DNA from 4 places in the Shewanella carassii genome. Region 3 is predicted to be linked to each of the others. Evidence: predicted binding sites of a transcription regulator. Region 3 holds the regulator's gene; each other region holds the start of a gene.
The links. Region 3 encodes sigma-54, which starts transcription at its own class of promoters, with help from an activator protein. Its sites were predicted from a motif close to GTTGGCACGNNNNTNGNNT; they were not measured.
Positions count from the first base shown of each region.

Region 1: the regulator sigma-54 is predicted to act here: its motif matches at 1,381-1,399, upstream of flgB (flagellar basal body rod protein FlgB).
Region 2: the regulator sigma-54 is predicted to act here: its motif matches at 1,238-1,256, upstream of glnK (P-II family nitrogen regulator).
Region 4: the regulator sigma-54 is predicted to act here: its motif matches at 1,180-1,198, upstream of K5621_RS16615 (superinfection exclusion B family protein).

Region 1 is NZ_AP024618.1:1,547,837-1,550,957, reverse strand. It holds gene flgD (flagellar hook assembly protein FlgD) at 1-514, opposite strand, end outside; gene flgC (flagellar basal body rod protein FlgC) at 530-946, opposite strand; gene flgB (flagellar basal body rod protein FlgB) at 949-1,347, opposite strand; gene K5621_RS07085 (CheR family methyltransferase) at 1,521-2,354, opposite strand; gene K5621_RS07080 (chemotaxis protein CheV) at 2,499-3,121, opposite strand, start outside.
Region 2 is NZ_AP024618.1:3,390,262-3,393,382, reverse strand. It holds gene nrfA (ammonia-forming nitrite reductase cytochrome c552 subunit) at 1-367, shown strand, start outside; gene K5621_RS15400 (hydrolase) at 460-1,002, opposite strand; gene glnK (P-II family nitrogen regulator) at 1,304-1,642, shown strand; gene K5621_RS15390 (ammonium transporter) at 1,653-2,903, shown strand.
Region 3 is NZ_AP024618.1:731,361-734,481, reverse strand. It holds gene lptA (lipopolysaccharide transport periplasmic protein LptA) at 1-185, shown strand, start outside; gene lptB (LPS export ABC transporter ATP-binding protein) at 182-910, shown strand; gene K5621_RS03470 (RNA polymerase factor sigma-54) at 1,006-2,466, shown strand; gene hpf (ribosome hibernation promoting factor) at 2,498-2,785, shown strand; gene ptsN (PTS IIA-like nitrogen regulatory protein PtsN) at 2,788-3,121, shown strand, end outside.
Region 4 is NZ_AP024618.1:3,677,077-3,680,197, reverse strand. It holds gene K5621_RS16620 (sensor histidine kinase) at 1-1,077, opposite strand, end outside; gene K5621_RS16615 (superinfection exclusion B family protein) at 1,239-1,850, shown strand; gene K5621_RS16610 (DUF3149 domain-containing protein) at 1,932-2,060, opposite strand; gene K5621_RS16605 (bacteriohemerythrin) at 2,340-3,121, shown strand, end outside.

The sequences.
Region 1 (3,121 bases), 820 kb from region 3:
AGATACCGGCATCCACCGGATTTCCATCTTTATCCAAGCCATCCCATTCCACGTCTATGTTACCGCCGGCACTGCCATCCACCTCAAAGGTCTTGATCACCTGTCCGGCCTCATCTTCGACCGTCACCTTGATCGACGGAATTTTCTCAGGCGATGTGATCACCCCTTTGAGCGTGGGATCTTCCGCTGAAACATAACCGGTTCCCGCCGGGATCAACACTTTCTGCCCCACAAGGCCTGATGCCTGCAATGCCTGACTCGAGGTCATTACCGTATTGAGGTTAACTATCTCCTCATTGAGCTTGGAGATACCATCAACAGTAGAAAACGATGCCATTTGGGCAATCATCTGGTCATTGTCTACAGGTTTGAAAGGATCCTGCATCGACAACTGTCTACTCAGCAGCGAGAAGAAATCCTCTTGGGTCAGCTGCTGGTTGTTACTCTTCTTGGCCTCAGTGCCCGATTGAACACTGATATTGTCCTGGAAGGGATTAATTGAATTCACACTCATGGGCTATGTCTCCCTTTACTTGCCCAACCTCAGGGTCTGCTGCAGCATAGACTTGGCGGCATCGGCCACCTGGACGTTCATCTGATAAGAGCGGGAAGCCGAAATCATATCGGCCATCTCTTCCACCACATTGACATTGGGTTTGTAGATAAAACCATCGGCATCGGCCATCGGATGATCCGGCGAATACTCTTTCAACAAGGGCTTATCGCTCTCCACTATGCCCTTGACCTTCACCGCCGCGCCCTGCTGTTGTTGGCCATTGGCCTTAGCCAACTCGGCCTCAAAAATAGGGTGTCTCGCCTTGTAGGTCTTATCGATACTGGAAGAAACGGAGTCTGCGTTGGCTATGTTACTGGCGGTGGTATTCAAGCGCACCGACTGCGCCGACATCCCCGAACCCGCAACATTGAAGATATTGTACAAACTCATGATTAATCTCCTTTCAATGCCTTTTTCATTCCGGCGAACTTACCGTCGAGAAATCCCAGCGACATCTGATATTCGAGCGCATTTTGCATAAAGGCCTGTTGCTCTTTTTGCATATCGACCGTATTACCGTCACCCGTGTCAGGCTGATCCGGTACTCGATACTGCACATGCTCGGCAGTCAACGCCTTGAGGTCGAAATGCTTTTCAGAAGTGGCCATCATACTGACCCCCTGTTGCCGCCCCTTTGCCGCCTGCAACGCCGATGAAAAATCAACATCCCGAGCCTTATAGTGAGGGGTGTCGGCATTGGCTATATTGCTGGCAAGCACTTCGGCACGCTGAGCGCGAATACCCAGAGTGTATTGATGTATGCCAAGGGCCTTATCGAAACTGATCGCCATAAAACCGCCTCCTCTAATGACTCGACAAAGATAAAGCAAGCTTTGTGCCAAATATGGATGTAATAGCGAAAGACAGCACAGCTGTGCGCCATAAAGAAAGGAAATAACAAAAAGGGCCCGTCTAATTCGACGCGCCCTTTACATATTTACCAGTAAAATCAAAAGGTTATTGGTTAGTTTTTCTTCTGGTAATAAATGCCAGGGTTACAGCGAACCATGTCAAATTCGTCGGTCAAACCGGCAATCGATTCGCTGGCACCCAAAAACAGTATCCCTTTGGGATTGAGAGCGGCAGCAAATTGCCGCAGTATTTTTGCCTTTGCCTCCGGGGCAAAGTAGATAAGCACATTGCGGCAGAAGATAATGTCAAACTTACCGAGCAAGGTGTAACTCTCAAGCAGGTTATGCGCCCGAAAGCTCACCAAACGGCGGACATTATCCTTGACCCGCATATTGCCGTTGGGCAGAGCTTCAAAAAACTGACGTTTGCGCTCTTCAGACAGACCGCGGGCCAACGCCAGCTTGTCATACTCAGCGTTTTTACAACGCTCCAGCATGGACGGCGACAGATCGGTAGCCTGGATCATGGCACCGCCCGGCAAAGCACCCGGCTTACGCTGCTGATACTCAAGCACTGTCATCGCCAGTGAATAGGGCTCCTGACCAGATGAACAAGCCGCCGACCATATCTTCAGCGGCCGCCCCAACTTGGTATAGCCCGGCAACAATACATTACCCAAGAGTTCAAAAGGATACCTATCACGAAACCAAAGGGTCTCGTTGGTAGTCATGGCATCAACGACTTCAGCGCGTAACTGGCGTTCGGTGGGTCGCATCGACTGCTTAACGACATCTGACAGGGAAGGCAAACCGTATTTCCCCATCAAAGGCGCCAAACGACTGCGAACCAAGTACTGTTTGTTCTCACCCAATACAATGCCACTGTGCTGTTCGAGAAACAGCCTGAATTGATTGTATTCAGTTTCTGCGAGAGATTTATCTGGCACCTTTGTGTCCTAACTATCCGTGAAAATGTCGCCGTGGCTTGCAACAACGACATTTAAAAACTGGGTCAGCGTTATACCCCAGCCCCATTTGCAACACAAGACATCTCACTCACTATAGTCATAAAAATCCACAGCTGACAGCGACTAGAGACTCAGATGTTTGTTAACTGCCGATGCCAGTTCATCGGGGTTGAACTTGGCAATAAAATCGTTGGCGCCCACTTTTTGCACCATGGCCTGATTGAACACCCCGCTCAAAGAGGTATGCAGTACCACCTTGATATTCTTTAACTTGGGATCATCACGGATCTCGGCAGTCAGAGTGTAACCATCCATTTCCGGCATCTCGATATCCGAAATGATCAACGGAATTTCATCGGCAACATTGTCCATCTCTGCGGCGATGCTTTTCAGCTTTTGCAGGGCTTCCCGACCATCTTTGGCGGTATCTATCTGCAGATTCAACGATGACAGCGCCCGAATGATCTGTTTGCGGGCCACTGAGGAATCGTCAATCACCATAATATGATAGTTCTGCTCTCTGTCGATTGTGAGAGATTCGTCGATTTCCTGACTGATATCTGTCTTGACCGGCGAAATTTCATCGAGGATCTTTTCGACATCGAGAATTTCAACCAGTTCGCCTTCAATTTCGGTCACGGCCGTCAAGTAAGAGTACCGCCCAGCCCCCTCCGGTGGCGGCATGATGGATTCCCAATTCATGTTAATGATCCGCTCAACGGAACGAACCAAAAAGCCCTGTACGC
Region 2 (3,121 bases), 1.8 Mb from region 3:
CTGGAAAGCCGGTGCGACCGAAACCGAGATGAAGCCTATTCTGACTGACATCCGTCATGCCCAATGGCGCTGGGATTATGCTATCGCCTCTCACGGTGTTGCGGCTCACGCTCCTGATGAAGCGCTGCGGGTACTGGGTACTGCGGTTGACAAGGCGGCCAACGCCCGGGTGAAACTGGCGCAGCTGCTGGCTAAGAAAGGTATCACAGAGCCAGTCGCTCTGCCTGATATCTCCACCAAGGCCAAGGCTCAGGCTGCTCTGGGTATGGACATGAAGAAGATGGTTGCCGACAAGGAAGAATTTAAGAAAAACGTTCTGCCTAAGTGGGATGCCGAAGCCAAGAAGCGTGAAGCGACCTACAAGTAACAGTCGTTAACACTCGTAAATGAAAATCCCCGCACCGCGGGGATTTTTTTATCTTACAAGAAATCAGTGGTAGCCCGTGAGGGATTACAGGCTTATTTGATCAGCTTAAGCAGAGCCTTAAAGCGTTCACCTTCTGCCTGATGTTGCAGTTCAAACAGTAAAGACTCGCTGTTGTTGAGCCTGGCTCCCTGCTGCTTCATCATCTCTATTCCCAAGTGTTTGTTGCTTTCACTGCGGGAGCTGACGGCATCGGCTATCAAGTGCACATCGAAACCCTGCTCGATAAGATCACCACAGGTTTGATAGACACAGACATGGGTCTCTATCCCGGCCAGCAGTACCTGTTTGCGGCCGGTACTCAACAGTGCCTCACGGAACGCCGGGCAGTGCCAGCCACTGAAGTGATGCTTGGCAATCGGCGCAGTGGTCTTGGATAGCAGGGCGGCCAGCGACTCTGTAGTGGGGCCGAGCTTCTGCGGCAACTGTTCCAGCCAGAGCACCGGGATATCAAACAAGGCCGTGCCTTCTATCAGCATGGCCAGTTGCTGATGCAGCTGTTCACTCTTGTCCATTATCTGCGCCAGTTTGCCCTGAACATCCACTATGACCAGCACACATTCTTCTGCTTTTAACATCTTGTTCTCCTTCTGGTTGGCCTTAGGACAGGTGTAAACGAGCCCTTCTTTTGCTTCAGTTAACCTAAGGACATTCAGTTAACGACAGGACAGGGCTTAAGCCAATAGGCCTTAGGTCGTAGATGGTTGCGCTTTTTTTGTGCGCCTAAACCTTAATTGCACTTAATTGGTGCATATCTGCAGCTCTCAACCTGGTCCGTAAAAGCTAACTCTTTATAAAACAAAAAATTAACATTTTGGCCTAATGCTTGAATTGTTTTGGCATAACATCAATCACAGCAAGGCGATTCTGGAGGTCTGGATGAAATTAGTCAGCGCAATCATTAAGCCGTTCAAGCTCGATGATGTCCGCGAAGCGATAGCGGGCATAGGCGTAGAGGGGATGACTGTCACCGAAGTCAAAGGTTTTGGCCGACAAAAGGGGCATACAGAGCTCTATCGGGGAGCCGAGTATCAGGTGGACTTTCTGCCCAAGGTTAAGCTTGAGATAGCCACCAAGGCTGAGAATCTCGATGAGTTGTTGGAAGCCATCAGCAACGCCGCTCATACCGGCAAGATAGGTGACGGCAAGATCTTTGTGACAGATCTGGAACAGGTTATCCGTATTCGTACGGGCGAAACAGACACAGAAGCGCTGTAAGGGGGAGAAGATGGAAGAACTGAGCAAATTGGGTACTACGGTCACAGAGCTGCGTTTTGCGCTGGACACCTTTTACTTTCTGATCTCCGGCGCGCTGGTGATGTGGATGGCGGCGGGTTTTGCCATGCTGGAGGCCGGGTTGGTGCGTTCCAAAAACACCACAGAGATACTTACTAAAAACATCTGTCTCTATTCAATCGCCTGTATCACCTACCTGATTGTGGGTTACAACATCATGTATGTGGACAATGGCGAAGGTGGCTGGCTGCCGAGCATCAGCACCTTGATAGGAGCTCAAGCTGCCGACGCCGACCATGCGCTGGAGTCTGATTTTTTCTTCCAGGTGGTATTTGTGGCCACTGCCATGTCGATTGTTTCCGGCGCCGTGGCCGAGCGCATGCGCCTGTGGGCTTTCCTGGCATTCAGCCTGGTAATGACGGCTGTCATCTATCCGGTGGAAGGTTACTGGACCTGGGGCGGTGGTTTCCTTTCCGAAGCCGACTATGTCGACTTTGCCGGTAGCGGCATAGTGCATATGGCCGGTGCGGCCGCGGCCTTGGCCGGTGTCTTGCTGCTGGGAGCCCGCAAAGGTAAATATGGCGCCAATGGCCAGGTTAACCCTATCCCGGGTTCCAACCTGCCGCTGGCAACCCTGGGGACTTTTATCCTCTGGATGGGTTGGTTCGGTTTCAACGGTGGTTCTCAGTTACTGGTCTCTGATGCCGAAAATGCCAGCGCTGTGGCCAAAGTCTTCGTCAACACCAATTCGGCGGCGGCCTTCGGCGCGGTATCAGCACTGATCGTCTGTAAGATGGTGTGGGGCAAGGCCGATTTGACCATGATACTCAATGGTACTTTGGCTGGTTTGGTGGCTATCACGGCCGATCCATTGTCGCCCTCGCTGCCGATGGCGGGTGTGATAGGCCTGGTAGCCGGCGGTTTGGTGGTGTTCTCCATTGTGGGCTTTGACCGCATCAAGATAGACGATCCTGTCGGGGCTATCTCGGTGCACGGGGTCGCCGGTTTCTTCGGTTTGATGATGGTGCCTCTGTCCAATGCAGAAGCCAGTGTGACAGGGCAACTGTTTGGCGCTGCGGTGATCTCTGCCTGGGTGTTCCTGTCGTCATTGCTGGTGTGGGGCGCCTTGAAAGTGACTATGGGGATCCGAGTGACCGAAGAGGAAGAGTACAACGGTATGGACGCGTCGGACTGTGGTATCGATGCCTATCCTGAGTTTGTGACTGTCAAGAACGCCAACTGAGAGGCCAGGAACGCCAATTGAGAGGCCAGGAACGCCAATTGAGAGGCCAAGAACGCCAACTGAGAGGCCAAGAACGCCAATTGATAAGCCAAGAATGCCAGCTGATAAGCCATGAGTGTTCTTGAGAGATCAAGCAGGCTTCCTTCACCTTTAAGCCATCTCTTGTGAGGTGGCTTTTGGTTAGAGCTGGCTTTGGGGTTACCGGCCTTGTTGTTACC
Region 3 (3,121 bases):
TAGGCCAAGCCAAAGTAGAACAGGACGGCAGCGAAGTGACCGCCGAGAAGATAGTCTACGACATCAACAAGCAGCAGCTGGAAGCGGAAAGCAGCGGCAAAGGCCAAGATAGGGTAACTACTGTTATCCAGCCGGAAAACTATCAGGATCTCAACAAAAAAGAACAGCAGCAGGAGCCGCAATGACCAGCACCCTGACGGCACAGAATCTGGCAAAGAGCTACAAGAAGCGCAACGTAGTCAAAGACGTCAGCCTGTCGGTCAATACCGGCCAAATCGTCGGGCTACTGGGCCCCAACGGGGCGGGCAAGACTACCACCTTCTATATGGTGGTCGGGCTGGTACAGAGTGACAAGGGCCGTATCTTTATCGATGAAGACGAGCTGACCCTAGATCCCATGCACCTGCGTGCCCGTAAAGGCATAGGTTATCTGCCACAGGAAGCCAGTATCTTTCGCAAGTTGTCGGTACATGACAACATCATGGCCGTGCTGCAAACCCGTAAGGAGCTCAACAGCGACGAGCGCGAGGAACAGCTCGAACAGCTACTGGAAGAATTCCACATTACCCACATACGTGACAGCCTGGGGATGTCCCTCTCCGGCGGTGAACGCCGCCGAGTGGAAATCGCCCGGGCGCTGGCCGCTAATCCAAGGTTTATTCTGTTGGATGAGCCGTTCGCCGGTGTGGATCCCATCTCAGTTATCGATATCAAAAAAATCATCGAACAGCTTAAGTCCCGCGGTTTAGGGGTGTTGATCACAGACCACAATGTTCGCGAAACACTCGACGTTTGTGAGCGAGCCTACATAGTCAGCCATGGACAGTTGATTGCCGAAGGCACACCCGCTGAAATCTTGGATAACCAACAAGTACGCGCTGTGTACTTAGGCGAACAATTCAGGCTATAGTTAGGATCATGTCATCCGGAGGGAATTCCGGGTATTATAGCCTGTTATTATTGAATTTTTTCATTGAAAAATAACGAGTAGGGATTAGCGGTATAATGAAAGCGTCACTCCAGCTCAAACTGGGTCAACAGTTGACCATGACACCTCAGTTGCAACAGGCCATCCGCCTGCTGCAACTGTCGTCCCTTGAGCTGCAGCAGGAAATTCAGGAAGCCTTGGAAGCCAACCCCCTCTTGGAGATGGCCGAGGACAGCCAGGACGACCCCATTGACGCCCATAAAGAAAACGACAGCAGCGAACTAAGTCCCCAGGAAGTCGATGGCTCCACGGTAGAAACCTCAGAGGCACTGAGCAATGAATCTATGCCGGATGAGCTGCCTATGGATACCACCTGGGATGAAGTCTTTACCGCTGCCAGTGCCTCAGGGCCGGCCATGGGCCGTGAAGATGACATGCCCTTCCAGGGAGAAACCAGCGAAGGTCTCTACGAACACCTGGAGTGGCAAAAGAACCTGACTCCGTTTTCCGATACCGACGACGCCATTGCCACCGCCATCATAGATGCCATCAACGAACAGGGCTATCTGACCCAGAGCACAGAGGAGATCCTCGAAGCCATGGGCAACCCTGAGATTGAACTCGATGAAGTCGAGGCGGTACTCAAGCGGATCCAGCACTTCGATCCTGTCGGCATCGCCTCCAGAGATCTGCGCGAATGCCTGCTGATCCAGTTACAGCAGTTCAACGCCGACACCCCACATCTGGCCAATGCCCGCTTGTTGATTGACGAACACCTGGATCTCATTGCCGCCCGTGACTTCCGCACCCTGATGCGCAAGACCAAGCTCAAGGAAGATCAACTGCGTGACGCCATCAACCTGATTCAGAGTCTCAATCCCCGTCCCGGCTTGCTGGTGCAGCCGATGGACGAAGAATATGTGATCCCGGATGTTAGCGTCTGGAAGAAAAATGGCCGCTGGGTCGTGGAACTCAACCCGGACTGTATGCCCAAACTCGGGATCAACCAGCAGTATGCTGCCATGGCCCGCAGTGCCCGCAGCCAATCAGACAGCCAGTTTATTCGTGGCCATCTTCAGGAAGCCAAATGGTTTATCAAGAGCCTGGAGAGCCGCAACGACACCCTGCTCAAGGTGGCCAACTGCATAGTGCAGTTCCAGCAGGGATTTTTCGAATATGGTGAAGAGGCCATGAAACCCATGGTGCTCAACGATATCGCCGAGGCGGTCGAGATGCATGAATCGACCATCTCTAGGGTCACCACTCAAAAGTATATGCATACCCCCAGGGGAATATTTGAATTGAAGTACTTCTTCTCCAGCCATGTCGGTACCGAAGATGGCGGAGAATGCTCTTCCACGGCGATCAGGGCTTTTATCAAGAAGCTCGTGGCAGCGGAAAACCAGAAGAAGCCCTTAAGCGACAGCAAGATGGCGCAGCTTCTGGCAGAACAGGGAATCAACGTTGCAAGACGCACCATAGCCAAGTATCGCGAGGCTATGATGATACCACCGTCGAACCAGCGTAAGAGTTTATAAATCCACAGTTGGAATTTGGAGGAATATTTCTATGCAAATCAACCTGACAGGACATCACATCGAGATCACCGACTCACTACGTGACTACGTGGAAAGTAAGTTTTCGAAACTTGAACGCCATTTCGAACAGATCAATAATGTGCACGTTGTGCTCAATGTACAAAAAATGCAACAGATTGCCGAAGCCAAGATCCACCTCAATGGCGGCGAAGTCTATGCTACTTCTGAACATGCCGACATGTATGCCGCCATCGACGTTCTGATTGATAAATTGGATCGTCAGGTCATTAAACACAAAGAAAAGCTGACAAAACACTAACGATGGAACTGAGTACCATCCTGCGGCCGGAGTGCACCACCTGTGCCACTCCGGGCAGTAAGAAAAAGGTACTGGAGCTGATTAGCGATCTCGCCAGCGCCCAGTACCCCACCCTTTCCTCTCAAGCGATTTTTGAAAGCCTATTGGCCCGCGAAAAGATGGGGAGCACAGGTATAGGTAATGGTATTGCGATTCCGCATGGCCGGCTGCCTGATATCACAGAGCCGATTGCCGTGCTGGTCAAATGCGAAGAGCCTATCGCCTTCGATGCCATAGACAACCAGCCGGTGGACATACTGTTCGCCCTCCTGGTGCCCGCCGAACAATGCCAGCAAC
Region 4 (3,121 bases), 1.5 Mb from region 3:
GGCACGGGTAATATTGCTGATGATCAGCTCACAACTCTGTTGATACTCATTGAGAATGGCATTGAGCTCCTCCAGCGTAGCGCCATCACTTTGCAACAGTTCAATCAATTCATGAATATGTTGTAGTTGGCTACTGGCGGCAGTGAGACAGATACCTATCGGAGTATTGATTTCATGGGCTATCCCGGATACCAGCCCGCCGAGCGCCGCCATTTTCTGTTGCTCGACCATGACCTGCTGGGCGCGCTTCAGTACCAAGAGTGACTGCTCAAGCTCTTTGGTTTGCTCTTTGACTTGTTTGGCCAACTCATCTTTATAACTGCGTTCCAGTTCCAATAATCTTTCTCTGTCGTTCAAGGCCTCTTGCAACTCGGTGCGGGAAAGGTTGAGTTGCGAAAAGGTGGTGCGCAGTTGTTGTTGCATCAAGTTGATGGCCTGAGCAACCCGGGTAAATTCATCCTGTTTTTCCCGGCGTTTGAACTGCAATGGTTGATAGTCCTGCTCCAAATCGAGCTGCGAGCAATACTCACTCAGTTGTAACAGGTGTCGGGTGATCGTGGCCCAGACCAGATAGAGAATGAAGCCTGCGACCAGGAAGGTCTTGATAGCGTTAGCCAGTAGGATCAGTAAGGCTTTGTTGACTAATCTATCGTAGATTTTGGAGAGGTCGGCCTGTACTCTGAGTTCGCCGACATTAAAGGTTTGATCGCCGGTTTGATGTATCAAGGGAAAGCGTTTTTCTATCACTCCTTGGTTACGGTGTTCACCGGCCGTCCATTCCTTGCCGCTATCATCTTCTATGATCACAAAGCTGGTATCCGGCAATTGGTAAAGGCCGTTCAACTGGGTCTTGATGAGCCTCTCATCTATTACCCAAATACTTGCCGCGAGCACATCCAGGTTGGCCTTTTCAATATTGGCAAACTCATTGTTTATTCGGCCAATGTCGCTCTTGTAATCAGAAATCAGCTGTAAACCCGTGGTCACCAGGGTGATCAGCGAGCTGAACAATATAATCGCCAAGGCTAGTCTTCGACCTATGGGGCTGCTGATGAGCTGTTTTAAAAAACTGGGCATTCAACAATCTTAAGTACTTGCTGTAGATAGCCTTAAGCATAGCCTCGCCGCCAAATTTCGTAGTTTTTTGTTATCGGATAATCATGAAGCGTTTCGAATGAACGTGGCACCGTTTTTGCTTGTTTAGTGGTTGGAACAATTTTCTGACGCTGGATAGAGCCATGAAGAGACTGAAATTTGAGGTATTGAAAGAGGGCAAGTTCAAGGCCGCTGCATTGCAACTGACACTGTGGGTGCTGCTGATAACCACATTGCTGCTGTTTATGCCTAAGTCCTTACTGGCTCTGTTGCATTTGGAGTCTTGGGTTGATAGTCATGCTCATTATATTGGCCTGACGTTACTGCTGGCTTTGGCTTATATCGGTGCCTTGGCCGTCAATCTTTTGCTGGATGAAGCTATTGGTCGTCTGAGCGAGCGCAGGATCAATGAAACGATCGAAGAAAAAGTGAGGTTGTTGGATCCTGCCGAGCGCGCGCTATTGAGGGAGTTCTTCCTGCAGGGTGCCAGTGTTTTGACCCTGCCGCAAAATGAGGCTCCTGTGCAGGCGCTGCTAAAGGCACACATACTGGAGAGTCTGGGGAACGAGCGACATTACGCCATTCAAGGCCCTACTGCCGAGTACAAGATAGCCATGGCCGCCCGTAAGCATTTAAACCGAAGAGTGTTGCGTCTTCCTCCGGGAGAACCGAGTCAGGAAGAGTTGCAATACCTTATCAAGGCAAGGCCGCAATTTATCAATGGTATTGCCCAGGTGCGCAAACACGCTGCCTGATATCGGTTAAAAAAGTGGGCAGCCTTAGGGCTGCCCAAACATTAGATCAAAAATGTCATTGCATTTAAAGAACATGGAAATCTAAGGCTTTGCCGACTTTACGATAAACATCCACATAATGTAGGAGATAATACCGATAGTACTGAAGATAACTATCATCGACAGTAAGCCTATAGGGTTTCCAAACATTAGATCCAACCAGAATGCCATCACTGAAGTCCTCTTTCTTGTAAAGTCAAAGCTAAACTAACCAAATCGACGTTGAGCAGAACTGATCTCGATCAACAAATGTTACCTGAGCGTTTAATCTGACAAACTACCTTGTTAAAACATGATTTGAATCATGTTTTGCTGAATTAGGTGGTTGCGAAATTATCTGCGTTAACGGCAAGGGATGTTGAGAAAGGGATAAGCTCAAAGGCTAATATTAACCTCTACACTAAAGGGGTAGAGTGAACGGCGGCGATAACCATTGGCAAGGAGCGTGCGATGCAAACATCCCAAAGCGTGTTGAAACTCATGTTGCAAAGGTGGCAGTGGTTTCCTTTGCTGTTGTTATTTATCTATCCACTTTTTATGTTGTTGAGCACAGCCGCTTATCTTGCCTTTGGCTCATTGTTGCTCGCTCTCCTGTTGTTGGTTTGGCTTGGCGTCAAACAACTCTTCAATCTCAAGCGCTTGGAAAATGCCGCCCGTCATTTCGGCGAGGGTGACCTCAGTTATCAATTATCTGAGCGGGATGCCGGTATGTTTCATTCCGTGGTTCATGGCATTAACCGTATGGGAGAGGATGTTAGCCGAACGATTCTTTCCTTGGTCAATACTGCCGAAGCCATGAAAAAGGTTTCCATGGATATCAAATCCATCAGTGATACCGCCCATCTGGGAGTCGAAGAGCAGGAAAAACAAGCGGAACTGGCCGCGACAGCCATGACTCAGATGGTATCTACCGTACAGGAGATCAGTCGCAACGCCGCCAGCACCGCCAATGCTGCGGAGCAGGCCAAGCAAGCGGCTCATCGCGGCGATCAAACAGTTAGGCAGGTGGTACAACAAATTGATGGTATGTCTGCCCAAGTAGGGCAATCCCAACAAGTGATCGCCAGACTGGCCGAAGACAGCAACAATATCAGCACTATCATTGACACCATTTCCCAAGTGGCCGAACAGACTAATCTACTGGCATTGAACGCCGCTATTGAGAGCGCCCGTGCGGGTGAGCATGGCCGAGGTTTTGCTGTGGTTGCCGATGAGGTTCGTAGTCTGGCGCA